Regions from separate parts of the Streptomyces sp. NPDC004658 genome, predicted to be linked through region 3. Evidence: riboswitches for the same ligand, from Rfam matches in the RefSeq annotation. Region 3 holds a riboswitch; each other region holds the start of a gene.
What was found. Region 3 has a riboswitch for S-adenosylmethionine ahead of ABZV94_RS23765 (aminotransferase class V-fold PLP-dependent enzyme). Riboswitches for the same ligand answer to the same signal wherever they lie in the genome.
Positions count from the first base shown of each region.

Region 1: it holds a riboswitch for S-adenosylmethionine, as region 3 does, so the genes downstream of both, ABZV94_RS18660 (hypothetical protein) here and ABZV94_RS23765 (aminotransferase class V-fold PLP-dependent enzyme) in region 3, are expected to answer to the same signal.
Region 2: it holds a riboswitch for S-adenosylmethionine, as region 3 does, so the genes downstream of both, ABZV94_RS33955 (amino acid ABC transporter permease) here and ABZV94_RS23765 (aminotransferase class V-fold PLP-dependent enzyme) in region 3, are expected to answer to the same signal.

Region 1 is NZ_JBEXKG010000047.1:44,683-51,970, reverse strand. Features, by position in the region: gene ABZV94_RS18670 (hypothetical protein) at 1-165, opposite strand, end outside; gene ABZV94_RS18665 (DUF3293 domain-containing protein) at 315-827, opposite strand; SAM riboswitch class IV at 1,107-1,217, shown strand; gene ABZV94_RS18660 (hypothetical protein) at 1,274-2,338, shown strand; gene ABZV94_RS18655 (nuclear transport factor 2 family protein) at 2,550-2,849, opposite strand; gene ABZV94_RS18650 (NADP-dependent oxidoreductase) at 2,846-3,844, opposite strand; gene ABZV94_RS18645 (LysR family transcriptional regulator) at 3,966-4,841, shown strand; gene ABZV94_RS18640 (hypothetical protein) at 5,118-6,857, opposite strand.
Region 2 is NZ_JBEXKG010000158.1:479-7,766, forward strand. Features, by position in the region: partial or broken gene ABZV94_RS33930 (FAD-dependent oxidoreductase) at 1-56, opposite strand, end outside; gene ABZV94_RS33935 ((2Fe-2S)-binding protein) at 49-351, opposite strand; gene ABZV94_RS33940 (FAD-binding oxidoreductase) at 348-1,508, opposite strand; gene ABZV94_RS33945 (putative leader peptide) at 1,649-1,771, shown strand; gene ABZV94_RS33950 (glutathione S-transferase C-terminal domain-containing protein) at 1,854-2,741, shown strand; SAM riboswitch class IV at 2,819-2,929, shown strand; gene ABZV94_RS33955 (amino acid ABC transporter permease) at 3,281-4,264, shown strand; gene ABZV94_RS33960 (amino acid ABC transporter ATP-binding protein) at 4,261-5,052, shown strand; gene ABZV94_RS33965 (ABC transporter substrate-binding protein) at 5,205-6,224, shown strand; gene ABZV94_RS33970 (GNAT family N-acetyltransferase) at 6,272-7,081, shown strand; gene ABZV94_RS33975 (putative leader peptide) at 7,096-7,209, shown strand.
Region 3 is NZ_JBEXKG010000074.1:806-8,093, reverse strand. Features, by position in the region: gene ABZV94_RS23790 (heme-copper oxidase subunit III) at 1-377, shown strand, start outside; gene ABZV94_RS23785 (c-type cytochrome) at 440-1,252, shown strand; gene ABZV94_RS23780 (Rieske 2Fe-2S domain-containing protein) at 1,249-2,307, shown strand; gene ABZV94_RS23775 (cytochrome bc complex cytochrome b subunit) at 2,304-3,941, shown strand; gene trpD (anthranilate phosphoribosyltransferase) at 4,064-5,128, shown strand; SAM riboswitch class IV at 5,202-5,319, shown strand; gene ABZV94_RS23765 (aminotransferase class V-fold PLP-dependent enzyme) at 5,461-6,822, shown strand; gene ABZV94_RS23760 (protein kinase) at 6,873-7,288, shown strand, end outside.

The DNA of each region.
Region 1 (7,288 bases), on a different contig from region 3:
GCGCAGCCAGAGCACGGGGTCGAAGCGGTCCGCGGTGCTGGTCAGGGCGTCGGCGAGGTTGAAGGCGATGGTTCGGCGGGCGTGGAAGTCCTGGTCGTCGGATTCAGCGATGGCCGCGGAGATGGTTTCGAAGTCGGCGCGGCTCATCTGTCGGTTCGTGGCCATGGGGCCCCTCCTGGCTCGAGGTGGTTGCTGTTCGGGTGCGGCAGGGACCGCCGGACTCGGATGTCGAGTCGGACGGCCCGCACGCAGGGGGATGCGCATGAATCACGCAGCGATGGACGTGCGCTGTCCTTAGATGGCGCGGGCGCTGCTCAGACGGGCGGACTGACCTGCGCTGTCTCCGGCCCGGCGGGCGGAGGTGCCGTAGAGGGTGCGTGGGAGCTCCCAGGCGCCCTTCGCCTGCTCCTGGTACCCGCGGGGATGGTCCCAACAGCGTCATGCACGAGGACCACGCCTATGTCCGTCGCGCCGCCGTCGCAGGACATCAGACACCGGGCGCCGGGGGCTCGGGCGAAGACCGCGTCCTGGCCGGAGCACCGCCCCGGTTCACGCGCCGCCGAGTCGCTCGGACCCGCGATGGCGACGCTCTGCTCGATGTGCGTGCCGTGCGCATCGCCTCCCGCTGCGGGCCACCACCCGAGCCCTCGCCGGTCGAACTCGTCGAGTAGCCGCGCCTGGGTGCCGGCGTTGTCCTCGGCGAGGACGGGGCGGGCGCAAGGGTCGGACGCCGTGACGACGAGGGGGGCGGCGGTGCCAGCAGGTCCCGGGAGTTCAGGGAAAGGGCCCTCGGCCGTGCCTCGCGGACGCGGATCGATCCGTACCATTCGGCCCTGGAATCGGATATCGACGACCGTGCGCCGGTAGAGTTCCGAGTTCGGTGGTGTGGTCGCAGCGTCAGTGACCTGCACGAGGGCCTCCTGTGGACGAAGGACCCCCTTACCCACCGGCAGGGAGATCGGTGCTCGCTCCCACAGGTTCGTGGGAGCCGGTCCTCGGCGCGATCGGCGCTGTGACCGAGCGGAACAATGCCACAGCACTGGTCGTGTGGCAAAGCGTTGTGGATCACGTTGTGCAGATCCGGAATGGGTGTTAGCTTCGCGCCCGGTTACGAGTTCCAGCGTCAAGTCCCGGCTTGCAGGCCGACATCCACCGTTCGCCGCGGATGCCCCGGGTGACGACCAGCCCAGCGCGCGGTGCGTTGGAAACCGCAGATCACCGGGGTGCGGAAGTGCACTACCGGGGTCCATCGGCTCCGGAAGGTTGATCGCCTGTGCCCGTTTCCGACGCGATCCCCGAAGTGCCGATGGAGCGGCAGACCCAGAAGCCTGAGCGGGCATCCGAACCCGCCATGTCTGCCGTCGCAGAGCCGGGCCGCGCAGGTCTGGTGACCATCGGCCTCGATGCTGCCCGTGCGCTGTTCCGCACGGCCGAGGCGAGCGGCTCCGGCCGGCCAGGGACTGACGAAGTCTTCGACCAGTGGCTCGACCGCGGATTCGACGTCGTCTTCTACCGCAGCGCGGGCCGATCCCTTCAGGCACGTGCTGTCAACCAGGAGGATCGTGTTCCAGGGTCGCTGATCAGCGGTCGTATCGGGAAAGCCCGGTTGGAGTCGGTCTGCCTCAATCCTCGTCGGCGCGCGCCTGCGGGTCCGCAGGAGCCGGGCCCGGTGTCTGCGGAAGGTGAGGAGGCCGACGGGACGGATCCTCGGACGGTTGCCGGCATGCCCGGCAACCGCCGGGGAGACGAGGAAGCCAAGCGGCGGTACGCGAAGGTGGAGTACCAGCAGGACACGGGCTGTGTTCTGACGGTCGTGGACGACCTCACCGAAGGAACGGGACGGGAGTCAGCCCATCACCTGGGCGGGGACATCACCTCGGACACCGACGGAGATTGGTTCGAAGCGCTCACCACCCTCACCGAACTCGCCCAGGCAAGGCTGGAAACGGAGGGATGGACCCCGGACGGCCTCTGGCAGATCCAGTGGTGGAGCAGCTCGTGCGACGTCACGGACCCGCCGTACGAGACCCTTGAAGTGTTCGAAGAGTACGGCTTCGATCCGGACGAGATCACGCGGCACTATGTGTGCATCTACAGCCGGGGCAGCCACGGCTACACCGTCGAGTTCTCTGCGGAGCACCGGGGAGAGGACCACGTCATGTACCTCCAGCTGGAGTTGGATGCCGACGGCAAGGAGCTGGGCAGCGGCAGTCTCGAAGAACTGCGGAGCCACCTGGAGCAAGCGACGGAACGGGTGCGGGAGGCCGGCTACACCCCGCTCGATGGCGACTGGAGCGTCCACTGGACACGCTGTCACGTGCCTTTGACCGAGCGGTGACCGGCTGACGGCCCCAGGCCAAGGCGTTCTGCGCCCTGTTGCTCCCGTTGGCCAGGGTGTCATGAGCATCATGCGAGAGCAGCACCCCAACGAGTACAGCGCCCTCCTTCAGGAGCCCTGGCGGCGGAGTGCGGGCCTTCGCGCCGCTCAGTTGGGTGCTCAGGCCACTCGAGCGCTTCACCCGGGCTGGGAATCGCACAGAGCTGGCGGATCAAGAACCCGGGTCGCCGAACCCGATCGCGCACCCCCGCACCTCGGTGGTGGCGGCGCCCGTCGTCGTGACCACGACGTTGCCCAGGTGGTGCCGCACCCTTCCGGTCCGGGCCGTGTGCCCGTCACGGATGAAGTCGAGCACCGCCGCGCGTCCGGCGACCGAGCCGGGCACCCCCTGTCCGGGCATCGTGAAGGTCCAGGTGGTGTCCTCGGTCAGGACCGCTTCCAGCTCGGCCGCATTCAGCTCGTCCAGGGCATGGGCGTAGTGCGCCACCGCCTGCTGGAGGTCGGCGATCACGAGACCACCGTCAGCACGATCTTGCCCTGGATGTGGCCCTGCGCGGCTCGCGTGTGTGCGCTGGCCGCTTCGGACAGCGGGTAGGTGCTGTCCACCCCGACCTGGAGCTTGCCTTCGTCGAACAGGCGCCCGATCTCGGCGAGCTGGGGGCCGTTGGAACGCACCTGAATGTTCGAGACGGTGATGCCAAGACGCGCCGTCTCCTCCGGATCGTACTGGGCGAAGAACACCGGAAGCATGGTGCCGCCGCGCTTGAGCACGGTCAGGAAACGTGAACTGTCCGGGCCACCGACGGTGTCGATCACCAGGTCGACGCCGCTGACCACGTCCGTGACCTGGGTCGTGGTGTAGTCGATGAACTCATCCGTGCCGAGCTTGCGCAGGAACTGCTGGTGCCGCCCCGAGGCCACCGCGATGACGTGTGCCCCCTTCCACTTCGCCAGCTGCACCGCGAAGTGACCCACTCCACCAGCGGCCCCGTTGACCAGCACGGTCATCCCTGGCGTGATCGGCACCGGCTGGTGCACCTGGCCGGTGAACGGAGACGGCACGTCGTGGCCGAGGTCGACCAGGTACTGCCAGGCCGTCAGCACGGCCATCGGCGCCCCGGCCGCCTCAACGTGGTCGAGACCGGCCGGCTTGTGAGCCAGGTCGGAAGCCGGCGCGGCCACGTACTCGGCGTACGTCCGGCCGTCGAATCCCGGGAACCGCAGCATGCCGAAGACCTCGTCACCGACGGCGAACCCGGACACGTCCGGAGCGACCGCCACGACCACGCCCGACATGTCCGTTCCGGGGATGAGAGGGAACTCCAGCACCGGCCTCATCTCGGCCGGCATGACCTTCATCCCCTCACGCAGGTACCAGTCCGGCGGGTTGATGCCCACCGCGTGCACCCGCACGAGCACCTCGCCCGGACCGATCTCGGGAACCGGCACCTCGTCGTACCGCAGAACTTCCGGGCCGCCCGCCTCGTGGAACTGGATCGCCTTCATCGCGCCTGTCGCTTTCTCAGGGAAACGTTGCTCCTTCAGTCAAGGCCCCGGACGGCATGGCCGTCCAAGACCCCTTCGGCAACCCGTCATTCCGAAACGGCATGACGCGTACCCTGGAACGGTGAACGATCTCGGACAGGACCTGGAACTGCGGCTGGTGCGCTACTTCACCGTGGTGGCGGCGCACCAGCATTTCGGCCGGGCCGCCGCCGACCTGCACGTGGCCCAGCCGGCGCTGAGCCGCCAGATCCAACGGCTCGAGAAATATCTCGGCACACGACTGCTGGACCGCACACCCCAGGGAACCCGGCTCACTCCGGCCGGCCAGACATTCCTCCCTCGGGCCCAAGCCCTGCTGCAGGCCGCCCGCCAGGCCGAACTAGCCGTCCGTGAACAAGCCCAGACCGAACGCATCACCATCGGCTACGTCGAAGACCTGGTGATCACCGCCGCCGTACGGGAACTACGCCACCGTCACCCGGACGCCGAGATCGCCACCCGGCATCTGCGCTGCCGCGACGTCGGCGCACTGTCCGACAAGCGCGTCGACGCCCTGATCGCGCGAACCCCGCTGCCGCTCACAGCCGACAACGTGTCCACGACTCCCCTGTACGAGGAACCCCGGATGCTCGTGATCCCCCGCGGCCATCCCTGGGCCGACCGCGCGTCGGTGACCGCGGAAGAACTGGCCGACGAAGAGGCGGCCCCGTGCGCGTTCGAGACCGCGGACTGGACGTCCTACCGGATCCTCGGGGCCGGCGTGCCGCCGATCGAGAGCTACGAGGACAAGCTCGAACTCGTCGCGAGTGGCAGGGCGATCGCCGTCCTACCGGTCGGCGATCGGCGCAGCTCGCTGCGTCCCGACCTCGTAACCGTCCCGATCGAGGGTGCTCCCTCCAGCCAGGTCGTCCTGGTCAGCCGCAAGGGCGACCCGAATCCAATGATCAGGAATCTCCGGCTGGCTGCCAAGGCCGTCCTGGCCGCCCCGCCATCCTGACCGGAACCAGGCCGGGCGACGACCATGGGCGGCAGGTCTGCCACGGCCTCCGCCTGGAGGCCCGCCGGCTCACCGCAGGCTGAACACCGCTCGACGCACTGCCCGTCTTGTCGCCCACCACGACAGCTACGCCGACCCGCACGGCGCCGACGTCACCGCGCTCCTGGCCGACGCCCTGGCGCGGGTGAGCGTGTGACCACCAGGGGCCTGTACGAGACCAGGTGGAAGAAGGCGTCCGAGTCGTCCTGTACCCGGAAGTCCACGGCCGCAGCGCGGTCAGGTGCGCGAACCGCGCCCCCGGCGCCGCAGTTCCCTCCGGCGCTGTCGCTCCTGCTTGTCCTCGGCCCGGCGGGCGCGTTGGTACGCGCGGATCAGCACGGCGTGGGACCGTGGCACCAGCTCGGGCAGGGCCTGTCGTGCCAGGTTGTACATGTCGCGGGAAACCGGGGCGCTGAGGGCGGGGCGGGACCCAGGCTCCGGCTTGCGCAGACCCTCGGCGATCCAGAGGTCCACCCGCTCGGGACGGGCGAGCACCCTGGCGCCGCGCACGGCGTGGTAGCCGTGTGCCGACGGGTGGCTCGCGACGTACCGTTGCAGGATCTCGCCCGCCGCGGGGAAGTCCTCGCAGGCCCGGCAGAGCAGGCCCGCCAGGTGCTCGGAGCGATGTGCGTCCAGTCCCGGCCACAGGCGGTCGAACAGGTCCGGCTCGGTGCGCAGCCGTGTTGTCAGGAACCAGTGGGTGAAGGTCTCCGGTCCGATCCAGGGTTCCGCCATGCGGGTGGCCGGGTGCGTCCCGCCGTGCAGCGCGAGCGCCCAGGTCACCCAGGCGTATGCCGCGGACCAGATCTGCTCCTCCTCCAGTCCCGCGAACTCGGGGAGCCGTTCGAGGGCGTGTGCGGCGCTGACGTATTCCCGATGACCCGTCAACAGCAGGGTCAGCATGACGCGTTCCGGCAGGCCGGGGTGGTCGGGCAGCCGGGGCAGCGCGGGAACGCCCGGTCCGGTGAACGACGCGGCGCTGCGCCGCCAGCGCCGGCGCTCCCGTTCGAAGAGGACACCGGCGACTTCCTCGAAGCGCCGGGGGACTGCGCGCACCGGCTCACCGGTCAGCGCGGTGACGAGGGCCTGGGCGTGCAGATCGAGGGGGGTCTGGAGGGGAGTCCGCTCGGGCCGGACGGGCACGGTGCCCAGGGAGGAACCGGCGTGAGCCGCCTCGGTGTCGTCCGCCCGCCCGGTGCCCGCGGCGTCTGAGAGGGCCGCGGTGAAGGCGGCCACTGCCTCCGCGTGGCGCTCGGCCAGAACGGCCTGGCCGAGCACCGGTGGCGCGAGATTCAATACGGGCGCGTCGGCGAGGAAGCGGAGCACGTCGGGGTCGCCTTGGGAGTAGTTCAGTTCCTCGCCGACCACGGCACGGAAGCGTTCGGCGTGCTGGACGACGAAGAGCAGGCGCACCGGCGTCGTGTCGTGTGCACGCGCACCGAACTCCAGTAGCAGCGGGACGACGTCCGCGCGGACCACCGAGTGCAGATGGCTGTCGACGTCGGAGCGCAGGTCGGCATCGTCCACCACGACCAGCGCCGGCCTGGCCCGGTCGCGTAACGCCGGGAACAGTTGCCGGTGGCCGCGCAGCAACCGCCCGGCGGTCCACGAATCGCCGAGCGCCCGCACGAGTTCCAGCGCCAGCCGTGATCTGCCGACGCCGCGGTCACCGGCGAGCAGCATGATCGGGTGCGGATCGGTCTCGTCCTCGCACCAGTGCCGCAGCCGGGCCAGCTCGTCGTCGCGGTCGCGGAAGGGGACGGGGCTGTGCAGCGGCGACAGCAGCCGGAAGACACTGGGGTCCGCAACCGCCTCGGCCGGGTGCGGGACTGGGTTCTCCAGCATCTCCCGGTAGGCGTGGAAGCGCTTAACCCGCAGGATGCGCCGTTCGATCACCTCGGCTCCGGCGGCTGCCGCTCCCCCTGCACCGATCAGGGCGACGGTCTGCCACCACGGCCCCTCCCACTCACGGGGCATGGCCACCCGCACGCAGAGCGCGAGCCACCCGACGACGACGCAGACCACGCCGCTCCAGTGGAGTACGTCCGCCGATCTCCGCAGCCCTTTCCCGGGCTCCCCATCGTCCCAGCAACCCCGTTCCGCACTTCGGCGACCCTCCGTGCCCACGCCCACGCATCCCTCCCCGCCCGCGCCTGCCCAAGGCCCTCATGGTCACCCGGTACGTCCGGTACGGCAACGTCTCCTCGGCCAGGGAACGCCGCTGTGGCCTCCCACACGACCAACTCGCCGTTCATGCGAGCTGCCGCACCTGTCTCCTCATCAGGTGCTCATTGCTGCTTCCCGGGAGGGGGTTCGTTCGTAGACACCTTCAGCACGAGCGCGGCCACAACGCGCTGACAGTGCCGGGGTAGATGCGGAAAACGGCTGTTCGCGGGGTTCTCGGCCGT
Region 2 (7,288 bases), on a different contig from region 3:
GCGGCGAGCCCGGCCGGGCCCGCGCCGACGACGGCGAGACGCGGTCGTTCAGTCATCGTCCCGGCCCGTCCCCTCCTGCGATCGGATGACGTCTCCCGGGCGGACCGGCACCAGGCAAGCCCGTTGGTTGGGACGGCCGTTGACGGTGACCAGGCAGTCGAAGCACACCCCGATCCCGCAGAACACCCCGCGGGGCCGCCCGGCGACCCGTGTGCTGCGCCAGGCCGTCACGCCCGCCGCCCACAGCGCCGCGGCGACCGTCTGGCCCGGCAGCGCCTCCAAGGGGCGGCCGTCGAAGGTCACGGTGCAGGCCGGGCCCGGCCGGGCCCGGGTCAGCTCCCTCGGATTCACCGGACGTCGCCTCCCTCGGTGTCGAACCGCTCCGGCCGGAACGGCGTGAGATCCAGCTCCGGCGTCTTCCCGGTGAGCGCCTGCGCGATCAACTGCCCGGTGCCGGGGGCGAGTCCGATGCCGGCCCCCTCGTGCCCGCAGGCGTGGAACAGGCCGGGAACCCGCGGATCGGGCCCGATCGCCGGCAGATGGTCCGGCAGGTACGGCCGGAAACCCGCGTACGTGCGCAGCGCGCGGACCCGTTCCAGGAAGGGGAACAGCCCGATCGCCCCGGCGGCGAGCGCCCGCGTCGCGGTCAAGGACAACGACCGGTCGAAGCCGACCCGCTCCCGGGTGGCCCCGATCAGGACCGGGCCGGCGGCCGTGCCCTCCACGACCGGTGAACTGCGCAGGGCGGCCGAGTCGCTGGCCACGTCGGCCACGTAGTCCGCGGCGTACACCTTGTGCCGGACCCTGCGCGGCAGCGGCTCGGTGACCAGCACGAAGCCGCGCCGGGGGAGCACCGGCAGCCGGACGCCGGCGAGCGAGGCCAGGTCGCCGCCCCAGACGCCGGCCGCGTTGACCACCGCCGGTGCGTGGATGTCGCCCCGGTCGGTGCGCACGCCGTACACCGCTCCCCGCGCCGTGCGCAGCACCCCGGTCACCGTACGGCCGGTGTGCACGGCGGCGCCGGAGGCGCGGACCAGGTGTGCGGCGGCCAGCGCGGGCATGACCTGGGCGTCCTGCGGGTAGTGCACCGCGCCCGCCATGCCGGGCGCCAGGTGCGGTTCCAGTTCCCGCAGCCGGTCCGCGCCGACCGGTACGGCGGTGACGCCGGCGGCCCGCTGGTCCGCGGCGAAGTCCCGCAGCGCGGCCAGGGCGCCGGGCGTCGGGGCGACCACGAGGCCGCCCTTGGGCTCGTACTCGATCGCGGTGCCCAGTTCGCGCGCCAGGCCCGCCCACAGCCGGCCGGACAGCAGCGCCAGTCGGAGCTCCGGGCCCGGCTCCTTGTCGGAGACGAGCAGGTTGCCCTCGCCGGCTCCGGTGGTGCCGCCGGCCACCGGGCCCCGGTCCACCAGTCGTACGTCGAGTCCGGCGCGCGCGGCGTAGAGGGCACAGGCCGCGCCCACCATTCCGGCCCCGACGACCACGACGTCGCAGGTCAGTCGCTTCGCCACGCCAGTACTATGTCACATGTTCCTGTCGGTGAGGAGTCCCCGGCGCCGACCTCGATTCCCAGGCGTGGACGCCCCCTTGACGTCGCACGGAGCCCGATCGACACTCCAGGGAGGGAATCCTAGTGAACAGGTAGGGAATCATGACGCGCCGCGACACGGGCACCGGTCACACCGGCCGGACGCCGTTGCGCGCTCCCCTGCTCACCTCCCGCCGCCACATCGACCTGCAGCGTGTCTGCAGCGCGATCAGCCACCGCCGCTGAGCCGGGCGCCCCTTCGCCTCCACCGACCGGTCACGCCCGCGCCGGCCGCGCCCCTCCGCACACCCACCACCCGGGGAGACGCATGTCCATCACTCCGCTCGCCGCCGTCCCGTCCACCCCCGGTACCGCGCCGGTCTTCCGGGGCCGGATCGGCCGGGACGCGCGCAGCGGCCACTACGCCGTGCCGCACCGCTACCGGCTCCATCTGTCGACCGCCTGCCCCGACGGGCTGCGCCTCGCCGTCGGCCACAGCCTGCTCGGACTGGAAGCCCACTGTCCGGTCACCCTCCTGCCCGCCGTCCCGGACTGTCCCGGCGGCGGCCACGCGGCGCTCCGCCCGCTCTACGAGGCGAGCGCCCACCACTACACCGGCCCGGCGCTCGCGCCCGTGCTCAGCGACGACTGGTCCGGACGCATCGTCAGCACCCACACCCCCGGCATCCTGCGCGACCTGGACCTGTTCCGGCCGGGCGGCCACGACCGCCTCTACCCCTCCGGGCTGGAGTCCGTGATCGAGGCCGTCGAGCGGATGTGCGCCGAGGGCATCGAGGAGGCCGCCCAGCGCGCCGGACGCGCCGGTGCCGACCCGGCCGAACGGGCCGCCGCCCTCGACGTGCTGCTGGACACCCTGGGCCGGCTGGAGCGACGGCTGAGCGGCGAGGAGTACCTGGCCGACGACCGGCTCACCGCCGCCGACATCGACCTGTGGGTCACGCTCGTGCAGCTCGACACCGTCCACCGCTGCCACCTCGACGCCTCCGCCGTGCACCGCATCGCCGACCACCGCTCCCTGTGGGCCTACGCCCGCCGCCTGGCCGCCCGCCCCGCCTTCGGCCGCCACCTCGACCTCGACGGCATCGCCCGCCGCCACCACGGCCGCTGCCAGGGTCTGGAGGCCGCCGGAGCAGCTGTCCAGATCCTGGACTGGGCAGGCCACGCGGCAGACACTTCCGACGCTTCTCGCAGGTGAGAGCCCGCCGCCGATGTCCACTTGGCGGACGACCGTTGACATTCGAACGGTCAACTGCCTTACTTACGGCTCAGAACGGTCATGAGCGTCAGCGCCAAGCCCTGGCTCGCTGACCGGCAACCCTCGCATCGCGGTGGGGTGCCCCAGGTGACGACCGGACCGGATGACGTTTTCGGTAAGCGCGAGGCCCCACGGGGCCGGAACAGTGACAGGTGACGCCATGTACGCAGCTCCCAGGACGGCCGCGAGCCGCCCCCAGGGCTGCGTACCGTCGTACGCCGGTCTCCTCGTCGCCGACCGCGCCGTCGATCTGCTCCGCGTGAACAGCGCACTGTGTACCGCACCGGGCTCTGCCCGCTGTCAGGGCTGACGTCTCCTCCCAGCCCCGCGTTCCCGCCGCACACCGTCCGCCGGATGTGCCGTTGTCCGCCCAGCCCCCGGTTCCGCGCCTGTCCGTGCGCCGCCTCGTGCCGCAGTGCCGTCGTGGCCCACCTCCGCTCCCGCGCGGCCCCGGGGTGACCGACTCCGCCGGAGCCGCCATGAGTGAAGCCCCAGGCGCCGCCGTCTCCCTAGCCGAGGCGCCGGCCCCCGCCGACACCCCGTCAAAGCCCTTGGAACCGCAGCGAGTACAGCCGCTGCGCCGCCCCGGCCGGTGGATCGTCACCGCCGTCGTCCTCGTGCTCGTCGCGCAGATCCTGCACGGACTGGTCACGAACCCCTTCTACCAGTGGGACCGCTTCCGCTACTGGTTCCTGCGCCCCACCGTCCTCGACGGCCTCCTCGTCACCCTCGAAGTCGCCGCGCTCAGCGCCGTCCTGGGACTGCTCGGCGGCATCCTGCTGGCACTTGCCCGGCTCTCCGGAAGCCCGGTGCTGCGCGCGGTCAGCTGGACCTACACCTGGCTGTTCCGCTCCGTACCGCTCATCGTCGTACTGATCTTCCTGTACAACTTCAGCGCCCTGTACAAGACGTTGAGCCTCGGGGTGCCCTTCGGGCCCGCCTTCGTCACCTTCGACGAGTCCCGGCTGGCCACCGACATGACGATCGCCGTGATCGGCCTCAGCCTCAACGAGGCGGCGTACGCGGCCGAGGTGGTCCGCGGCGGCATCCTCTCCGTCGACCAGGGACAGCACGAGGCGGCCGCCGCGCTCGGCCTGCCCCAGGGCTACCAGTTCCGCAGGATCGTCTTCCCGCAGGCCCTCAGGTCCATCACGCCGAACTACGTCAACCAGCTGATCGGCCTCATCAAGAGCACGTCCCTGGTCTTCTACGTGTCGCTGCTGGACCTGTTCGGCGCGGTGCAGTCGATGGGCAGCACCTACCCCGGTGACGTGGTGCCGCTGCTGATGGTCGCCACCGTCTGGTACCTGATCCTCACCAGCGCCGTGTCCGTCGTCCAGTTCTACGTCGAGCGGTACTACGCCCGGGGTGCCACCCGCACCCTGCCGCCGACCCCCTTGCAGAAAGCCCGGGCCGGACTGGCCGGCCTGCGGGCCCGGCTGCGCCGGGAGGCCGCCGTATGACCACCGCGCAGACCCTCCCGAAGACCGCGCCCGCCGCGCTCGAAGTGCACGGCGTCCACAAGTGGTACGGCTCCCACCACGTACTCGACGGCATCGACCTGACCGTCCGCCCCGGCGAGGTCACGGTGATCCTCGGCCCGTCCGGCTCCGGCAAGTCCACGCTGCTCAGGGTCCTCAACCACCTGGAGAAGCCCGAGACCGGCCACGTCAGCGTGGACGGCGAGCTGATCGGGGTGAAGCGGCACGGGGGCCGGCTCAAGGAACTCAGCGAGCGCGCCATCCTCGCCCAGCGCAGCCGGATCGGCTTCGTCTTCCAGAACTTCAACCTCTTCCCGCACCTGACCGTCCTGGAGAACGTCGCCGCGGCCCCCGCCGCCACCGGCAGGCTGAGCAGGGTGGCGGCCCAGGAACTCGCCTTCGAACTCCTCGACCGCGTCGGCCTCGGCGACAAGACCGGCGCCTACCCCCGGCAGTTGTCCGGTGGTCAGCAGCAGCGCGTCGCCATCGCCCGCGCCCTCGCCCTGCGGCCCGGGATCATCCTCTTCGACGAGCCGACCTCCGCACTCGACCCCGAACTCGTCGGCGAGGTGCTGGCCGTCATCAAGGACCTGGCGAGCGGCGGCACCACCCTCGTCATCGTGAGCCACGAGATCGGCTTCGCCCGCGAGGTCGCCGACCGGGTCGTCTTCATCGACGGCGGCCGGATCGTCGAGCAGGGGCCGCCCGGCGAGGTGCTCGACCGGCCCCGGCACGCACGGACCCGGGAATTCCTCGGCAAGGTGCTCTGACCGGACCCCCGCGGGCCGCTCCGCGCCGCCCACCCGGGCAGGCCGCCCCGGCCCTGCCGCCCGGATCCTCCACGACCACCGCCCCCCACGGCACCCAGCCCACCCCCACACCACACACCCACCCTCATCAGCGAGACAAGGACAGTCACGCCATGCCTACCCACCTCTCCCGTCGCGCCCTGATCCGCGGCATCTCCGCGGCGACCGCCGTCACCGCCCTCGCCACCGGGCTCGCCGCCTGCGGGGGCGACAGCGAGGCCGTCACCAAGACCGACACCACCGGCACGGTGACCGTGGGACGGCTGTCCAACGGAGCCGCCAAGGAGACCGCGCTGAAGGTCTCCGAAGTGAAGTCCATCAGCGCCGAACTGCCGGCCTCCGTGCGCAGGAGCGGCAAGCTCGTCATCGGCGTCGGCGCCCTGCCGTCGGGCTCCGCCCCCCTGAACTTCGTGGGCAGCGACCAGAAGACCCTCACCGGCTCCGAGCCCGACCTCGGCCGCCTGGTCGCCGCGGTCCTGGGCCTGAAGCCCGAGATCAGGAACTCCACCTGGGAGAACCTCTTCGTCGGCGTCGACAGCGGCAAGGTCGACGTGGCCTTCTCCAACGTCACCGTCACCGAGGAACGCAAGAGGAAGTACGAGTTCGCCTCCTACCGCAAGGACAACCTGGCCTTCGAGGTGCTGAAGAAGAACCCCTGGAACTTCGACGGCGACTACGAGAACCTCGCCGGCAAGACGGTCAGCGTGGGCGCCGGCACCAACCAGGAGAAGATCCTCCTGGAGTGGAAGGCCAAGCTCGCCAAGGAGGGCAAGAAGCTCACCGTCAAGTACTTCCCGGACCAGAACGCCACCAACCTGGCCCTGAGCAGCGGCAAGATCGACGCCTTCTTCGGTCCCAACCCCGCGGTCGCCTACCGGGCCCGGCAGACCGCGAACACGCCCAACGCCACCCGCAACGCCGGCAGCTTCTCCGGCGCAGGCGAGACGCTCCAGGGCCTGATCGCCGCCACCGCCAAGAAGGACAGCGGGCTCGCCGAGCCGCTCGCCGACGCCCTCAACTACCTGATCGAGCACGGGCAGTACGGCAAGTGGCTGGCCGCCTACGGCCTCTCGAACGAGTCCGTGGCGAAGTCGGAGGTCAACCCGCCCGGTCTGCCGCTGGACAACTCCTGACGATTCATCGATCTGTCGATATGGAGTCGAAAGAGGGCGTCGCTCCCGTGGCTCACCCGACCGGCGTCCGCACCGGCACGGCCCCGCCCCTGCCCGGCACCGCCGTCCTGGACAACGCCGTGTGGGCCGCCCTCACCGGCCCGCACGCCCCGCTCGCCGACCGGTACGGCCGCGCGGCCCGCTACCGGCCGGAGACCTACGCCTTCGCGGCGCTCGCCGACCCGGCGGACCCGGCGGCCTGGGCCGACCTGCACACCCTCGTCGGTCCGGGACACCCGGTGCGGGTCAAGCCGGTCGAGCGGGTTCCGGACGGCTGGGAGGTGCTCGGCGAGGGCATCGGCGTCCAGCTCGTGGACACCGCTCTGCGGGCCGAACCGGCTCCCGAGGCGGTGCGGTTGGGAGCCGGCGACGTCCCCGAGATCCTCGATCTGGTGGCCCGCACCCGGCCGGGCCCGTTCCTGGGACGGACCGTCGAGATGGGCACCTACCTCGGCATCCGGCACCGGGGCCGGCTCGTCGCCATGGCGGGGGAGAGGCTGCGGCTGCCCGGCTGGACCGAGATCAGCGCCGTGTGCACCGACCCCGCCTACCGCGGCCGGGGACTGGCCACCCGGCTGGTGCGCGCGGTCGCGGCCGGCGTCCGGGAACGCGGGGACACCCCGTTCCTGCACGCCGCGGCCGGCAACACGTCCGCGATCCGGCTCTACGAGTCGCTCGGTTTCACCCTGCGCCGCCGCTCCCGCATCGTGCACCTGCGCAGCCCGGGAACAACCGGCGCCGGGCGGACGTTGGACGTCACGACGGGATCCACCGGGCGGACGCCGGCCCGGCCCGCCACGCCCGACGGACGGAGGTGACGGCCGTGACCCGAGTGCCCCCGCAGGCACGCCCGCCGCGCGCCCCGCACCCGTACCGGTCCGTCCGGCTGCACTCCCGGCCGCACATAGACCTCCAGCGCGTGTCCGCCGCGCTCTGTCGCCCCTGACCTCTCCCCGGCCCTCGCCCCGGCCCTCGCCCCGGCCAGGGGCTCCTCCCGCCACGCCCGCCCGGGGCCCGCGCCGCCC
Region 3 (7,288 bases):
CCCTCACCTGCCAGCTCGGCGTGTTCGCGGCCGAGCGCGGCGATGTGAAGAAGCTCCGTGGCTGGTTCATCCTCACCTTCATCATGGGTGCGATCTTCATCGGCGGTCAGATCTACGAGTACACGGAGCTGGTGAAGAAGGACGGCATCTCGCTGTCCTCCGACCCGTACGGCTCGGTGTTCTACCTGACCACCGGCTTCCACGGCCTGCACGTGACGGGCGGCCTCATCGCCTTCCTGCTGGTCCTCGGCCGCACCTACATGGCCAAGAGGTTCACCCACGAGCAGGCGACCGCCGCCATCGTCGTGTCCTACTACTGGCACTTCGTCGATGTCGTCTGGATCGGCCTCTTCGCCACGATCTACCTGATCAAGTAGCCGGGACCGCTCCCGCACATCCAGAAGCACCGACGCAGAAGATCCTGACACCGGGGTAATCCGTGAAAAAGCTCTCCGCACGACGACGCCATCCGCTGGCGGCGGTCGTCGTCCTACTCCTCGCGCTGGCGGCCACTGGGGGGCTGTACGCCGCGTTCGCGCCCGCGGGCAAGGCGCAGGCCGATGAAACCTCCCAGTCCCTGACCATCAAGGAGGGCAAGAAGCTCTACGAGGTCGGCTGCGCCAGCTGCCACGGCACCGGTGGCCAGGGCTCCTCCGACGGCCCGAGCCTCGTCGGCGTGGGCGCCGCGGCCGTCGACTTCCAGGTCGGCACCGGCCGTATGCCCGCCGCCACCTCGCAGGGCGCCCAGATCCCGCGCAAGAAGAACATCTACACGCAGGCCCAGATCGACCAGCTCGCCGCGTACGTCGCCTCGCTGGGCGCCGGCCCGACCGTGCCCACGAAGGAGCAGTACGGCCCCGAGGGCGCGGACATCGCCAAGGGCGGTGAGCTGTTCCGCACCAACTGCGCGCAGTGCCACAACTTCACCGGCAAGGGCGGCGCCCTGACCAAGGGCAAGTTCGCGCCGAGCCTGGAGGGTGTCGCTCCGAAGCACATCTACGAGGCCATGCAGACGGGCCCGCAGAACATGCCGTCCTTCCCCGACACCACGCTGTCGGAGAAGAACAAGAAGGACATCATCGCGTACCTGAACGCGGTCGACGGCGACAAGACCGAGAACCCGGGTGGTCTGGAGCTGGGCGGCCTCGGGCCGGTCAGTGAGGGTCTGTTCGGCTGGATCTTCGGCCTGGGCACGCTCATCGTGGTCGCCGTCTGGGTCGCCGCTCGGACCGCAAAGGCCAAGAAGTCATGAGTAGCCAAGACATTCCAGAAGAGAACCTGCCCGCTGAGCAGGACCACGCGCACGGCGCGGTAGGGATCGCGGACGAGGAGAACCCGTTCGCGGACCCGGGGCTTCCCCCGCACGAGCACCGGATCCAGGACATCGACGAGCGGGCCGCCAAGCGGTCCGAGCGCAACGTCGCCCTGCTGTTCACGGTGTCGATGCTGGCCACCATCGGCTTCATCGTCGCTTACCTGGCCATCCCGCACGACAAGCAGATCTTCGTCTTCCCGATCGGGCACATCAACGCGCTGAACTTCGCGCTGGGCCTGACCCTCGGTGTGGCGCTGTTCTGCATCGGCGCGGGCGCGGTCCACTGGGCCCGCACCCTGATGTCCGACGTGGAGGTCGCCGACGACCGTCACCCGATCGAGGCCTCCCCCGAGGTCCGGGAGAAGGTCCACGCGGACTTCCGCCAGGGTGCCAAGGAGTCGGCGCTCGGCCGCCGCAAGCTGATCCGCAACACGATGTTCGGCGCGCTGGCCCTGGTGCCGCTCTCCGGCGTCATGCTGCTCGGCGGTCTCGGCCCGGCGCCGGGGACCAAGCTGCGCCACACCATGTGGGCCAAGGGCAAGCGCCTGGTCAACATGAACACGAACCAGCCGCTGCGTCCTGAGGACGTCGCCGTCGGCTCGCTCACCTTCGCCAAGCCGGACGGCCTGGAGGAGCACTCCGAGGAGTTCCAGACGGAGATCGCCAAGGCCGCCCTGATGATCGTCCGGCTCCAGCCGGGCAACATCAAGGACAAGCGCGAGCTGGAGTGGTCGCACGAGGGCATCGTCGCGTACTCGAAGATCTGCACCCACGTCGGCTGCCCGATCTCCCTGTACGAGCAGCAGACGCACCACGTGCTGTGCCCGTGCCACCAGTCCACCTTCGACCTCTCCGACGGTGCCCGAGTGATCTTCGGTCCCGCCGGCCACGCCCTGCCGCAGCTGCGCATCGGCGTGGACAGTGAGGGTTACCTCCAGGCGCTCGGCGACTTCGAGGAGCCCGTCGGTCCTGCATTCTGGGAGCGCGGATGAGTACTTCAGCGAACGAGACCTCCCGCTCGCGCGGGCAGGCACCGGCCGGCGAGCGTCTCGCCGACTGGGCCGACGGCCGGCTCGGGATCTACTCCCTGGCCAAGGCCAACATGCGCAAGATCTTCCCCGACCACTGGTCGTTCATGTTGGGTGAGGTCTGCCTCTACAGCTTCATCATCATCATCCTGACGGGTGTCTACCTGACGCTGTTCTTCCACCCGTCGATGAACGAGGTGGAGTACCACGGCTCCTACGTCCCGCTCCAGGGACAGCTGATGTCCGAGGCGTTCAGCTCGACCCTGCACATCTCCTTCGATGTGCGCGGTGGTCTGCTCGTCCGGCAGATCCACCACTGGGGCGCCGTCGTCTTCATCGCCGGCATGTTCGTGCACATGATGCGCGTGTTCTTCACCGGCGCGTTCCGCAAGCCGCGTGAGATCAACTGGCTGTTCGGCTTCCTGCTGCTCGTCCTGGGCATGTTCACCGGCTTCACCGGTTACTCGCTCCCGGACGACCTGCTCTCCGGCACCGGTGTCCGCTTCATGGAGGGCGCGATCCTGTCCGTGCCGATCGTCGGCACGTACATCTCGTTCTTCCTCTTCGGCGGGGAGTTCCCGGGCGGCGACTTCGTGGCCCGCTTCTACTCGATCCACATCCTGCTGCTGCCGGGCATCATGCTCGGCCTGGTGGTGGGCCACCTGATCCTGGTCTTCTACCACAAGCACACGCAGTTCGCGGGCCCCGGCAAGACGAACAAGAACGTCGTCGGCATGCCGCTGCTGCCGGTGTACATGGCGAAGGCCGGCGGCTTCTTCTTCCTGGTCTTCGGCGTGCTCGCGGCCCTCGCCGCCATCGCGCAGATCAACCCGATCTGGGCCATCGGCCCCTACCGGCCGGACCAGGTGTCCACCGGCGCCCAGCCGGACTGGTACATGGGCATGGCCGAGGGCCTGATCCGCGCCATGCCGGGCTGGGAGATCAACTTCTGGGGCCACACGCTCGTCCTCGGCGTGTTCATCCCGCTGGTGCTGTTCGGCGTGATCCTGGGCGCGATCGCGGTGTACCCGTTCATCGAGGCCTGGGTCACCGGCGACAAGCGCGAGCACCACATCCTGGACCGCCCGCGCAACGCGCCGACCCGTACGGCGTTCGGTGTCGCCTGGCTGACCGTGTACTTCGTGATGCTGATCGGTGGCGGCAACGACATCTTCGCCACGCATTTCCACCTGTCGATCAACGCGGTCACCTGGTTCGTGCGGATCGCCTACTTCGTGGCTCCGGTCATCGCGTTCATCGCCACCAAGCGGATCTGCCTGGGCCTCCAGCGCCGCGACCGCGACAAGGTGCTGCACGGCCGCGAGACCGGCATCATCAAGCGGCTGCCGCACGGTGAGTTCATCGAGGTGCACGAGCCGCTCAGCCAGGAGCAGCTGCACACGCTCACCGCGCACGAGCAGTACCAGCCGGCCGAGATCGGTCCGACGGTCGACGAGAACGGGGTCGAGCGCAAGATCCCTGCCTCGCAGAAGCTGCGGGCGAAGCTGTCCACCGCCTACTTCGGCGAGGACAACCAGATCCCGAAGCCGACCGTCGAGGAGTACAAGGAGATCACGAGCGGCCACGGCCACCACTGATCCCCGCGTCGCCACGCCACACCGAGGGGCCCCGTCCGGGTTGCGGACGGGGCCCCTCGCCCTTCCGTCCGGCTGGATAGGGTGGTGTACGACGTAGCAGGAACCTGTTCAAGGAGCGGCTGATGAGCGCTGTGACCCCCGCTGGAGGCGACACCGCGGCGGGCCGCTCCTGGCCCGCCCTGCTGAACGGTCTGCTGGAGGGCCGGGACCTGTCCGCCGACGACACCGCGTGGGCGATGGACCTGATCATGCGCGGGGAGGCGACCGACGCGCAGATCGCCGGGTTCATGGTGGCCCTGCGCGCCAAGGGCGAGACGGTCCAGGAGATCACCGGACTGGTCCGGACGATGTACGCGCACGCCAACGTCATCGAGGTGCCCGGGCCGGCCGTCGACATCGTCGGCACCGGCGGCGACGGCGCCAAGACGGTGAACATCTCCACCATGTCCTCGATCGTCGTCGCGGGCGCGGGCGCGAAGGTCGTCAAGCACGGCAACCGCGCCGCGTCCTCCGCCTCCGGCTCCTCCGACGTCCTGGAGAAGCTGGGGATCAACCTCAACCTGACCCCGCAGCGGGTGGCTGAGGTGGCCGAAGAGGCCGGCATCACCATCTGCTTCGCGGTGCGGTTCCACCCGTCGCTGCGCCATGTCGCCGCGGCCCGCGGCCAGTTGGGCATCCGCACCACCTTCAACGTGCTGGGCCCGCTGACCAACCCCGCGCAGGTGCGGTCGCAGGCCGTCGGTGTCGCGGATCCCCGCATGGCGCCGATCGTCGCCGGTGTCCTCGCCGAGCGCGGCAACTCCGCGCTGGTCTTCCGGGGCGACGACGGCCTGGACGAGCTGACCGTCACCGCCCCCTCCCGGGTCTGGGTGGTCCGGGACGGCAAGGTCACGGAAGAGGTCTTCGACCCCCGGGACGTCGGCATCGACCTCGTCCCCGTGGACGCCCTGCGCGGTGCCGACGCCTCCTACAACGCCGAGGTCGCCCGGCGGCTGCTGGACGGCGAGAAGGGGGCCGTACGGGACGCCGTCCTGCTGAACTCGGCGGCGGCGCTGGTGGCCCTGGAGCCGGCGGACGCGCCGCTCACCGAGCAGATCCGCGCGGGCATGGCGCGAGCCGCGGAGTCGATCGACTCGGGCGCGGCCAAGCGCACCCTGGACCGCTGGGTGGCCGTCAGCAACGCCTGACACCCTCGGGAGTCGTCCCGCGATCCGGACACGGGTTGCGGGACGACGATCACTCACGTACGTTCCTGTACCAGGTCATGAGTGACAGTCATGAGGCCCCGGCCGACTGTCCGGCAACCCTCCGTCCGTGGCGGGGTGCCCCGGGTGAAGACCAGGTCGTACGGCAGCAAGGCCTACGGCAAGCGCGGACCCCTCGCCAACCAGGGGTCCTGGTCGTTCGAGGGAGTCTTCCGTGAGCAAGCGAATGCGTTAGGGCCGCAGAGCCCCGCCTCCGCACACCCCTTCGCAGTCCCTTTCTGCCTTTCTCGCATTCCTGTCACGGGAGTTCCGCCATGTCTGTCTCCACCGCTGCCGCCGACCAGACCGTTTGCACCCCTCTGCCCGTTCTCGGGCGAGATGTCACCGTCCCGCTGGTCACCGGCGGCGAAGTCACCTACGCCGCCCTGGACTACGCGGCCAGCGCCCCCGCCCTCCAGCGCGTCTGGGACGACGTCGCCGCGTACGCGCCGTACTACGGCAGTGTGCACCGCGGCGCCGGCTACCTCTCCCAGCTCTCCACCGACCTGTTCGAGAACGCCCGCCGGACCGTCGCCGACTTCCTCGGCTGCCGCCCCGCCGACCAGGTGATCTTCACCCGTTCCACCACCGACTCCCTGAACCTGCTGGCCCGGGCGGTCCCGGCCGACTGCCAGGTCTTCGTCTTCGAGACGGAGCACCACGCCTCCCTGCTGCCCTGGCAGGACGCGCGGGTCACCTACCTCAACGCCCCGCGCACCCCGCGGCAGGCCGTGGAGACCCTGGAGCGGGCCCTCGCCGACCGCGACCCGCACGGCCCGGCCCTGGTCTGCGTCACCGGCGCCTCCAACGTCACCGGCGAGCTGTGGCCGGTGCGCGAACTGGCCGCCGCCGCGCACGCCCACGGCGCCCGCATCGTCCTGGACGCCGCCCAGCTGGCCCCGCACCACCCGGTGGACCTGCGCGACCTGGACGTCGACTGGGTCGCCTTCTCCGGCCACAAGCTGTACGCCCCCTTCGGCTCCGGTGTCCTGGCCGGCCGCGCCGACTGGCTCCAGGCGGCCGACCCGTACCTCGCGGGCGGCGGCGCCAGCCGCAAGGTCACCCGGCGCGAGGACGGCGGCGTGGCCGTCGAGTGGCACGAGACCGCCGCCCGGCACGAGGCCGGCTCCCCGAACGTCATCGGCGCCTACGCCATCGCCTCCGCCTGCAAGGCCCTCACCGAGGCCGGCTGGGACACCCTCGTCGCCCGCGAGCGGCACCTGATCGCCAAGGTCCGCGAGGGCCTGGCCGCCGTTCCCGAGGTGAAGGTGCTGTCCCTCTTCGGCGACGACGCCCCGCGCGTCGGCGTGATCTCCTTCGTCGTCGAGGGCTGGAACAGCTCCCACTTCGCCGCCGCGCTCTCCGCCGAGTACGGCATCGGTGTCCGCGACGGCCTGTTCTGCGCCCACCCGCTGGTCCGCACCCTGCTCGGCAGCGACCCGCAGAGCCAGGGCGAGTGCGGTGCCCCCGAGGCCGCCCCCGGCGAGAAGTCCCTCAACGCCATCCGCGTGAGCTTCGGCGCGGGCACGCCGGACGAGCACGTGGAGCGCTTCGTGAACGCCGTCAGGGAGCTGGTGGCGGAAGGCGCGAAGTGGCAGTACCGCACGGAGGACGGCCGCTGCGTGCCGGCGGTCTGACGGCGCTATAACCTCCCCTTGACACCACGTCGGACAGGGGGAGCCCGTCAGTGCAGCCGCTGCGCGCCACAGACCCTCGCCACATCGGCCCGTACACCACCACGCACAGACTGGGCGCGGGCGGCATGGGCGAGGTCTACCTCGCCGAGTCCCGCACCGGACTGCGGCTCGCGGTGAAGGTCGTACGGGCCGAGCACGCCGAGGACCGCACCTTCCGCGCCCGCTTCCGCCACGAGGTCCGCGCCGCCCAGACCGTCGGCGGCGCGGACACGTACACCGCACGGGTCGTGGACGCCGACACCGAGGCCGAACGGCCCTGGATGGCCACGGAGTTCGTCTCCGGACCGAACCTGCGGGACGCCGTCCTGGACCACGGTGCGCTGCCGCGGGCCGCGGTCGGCATCCTCGCCGGCGCGCTCGGCGAGGCGCTGGCGGCCATCCACGCCAAGGGGCTGGTCCACCGCGA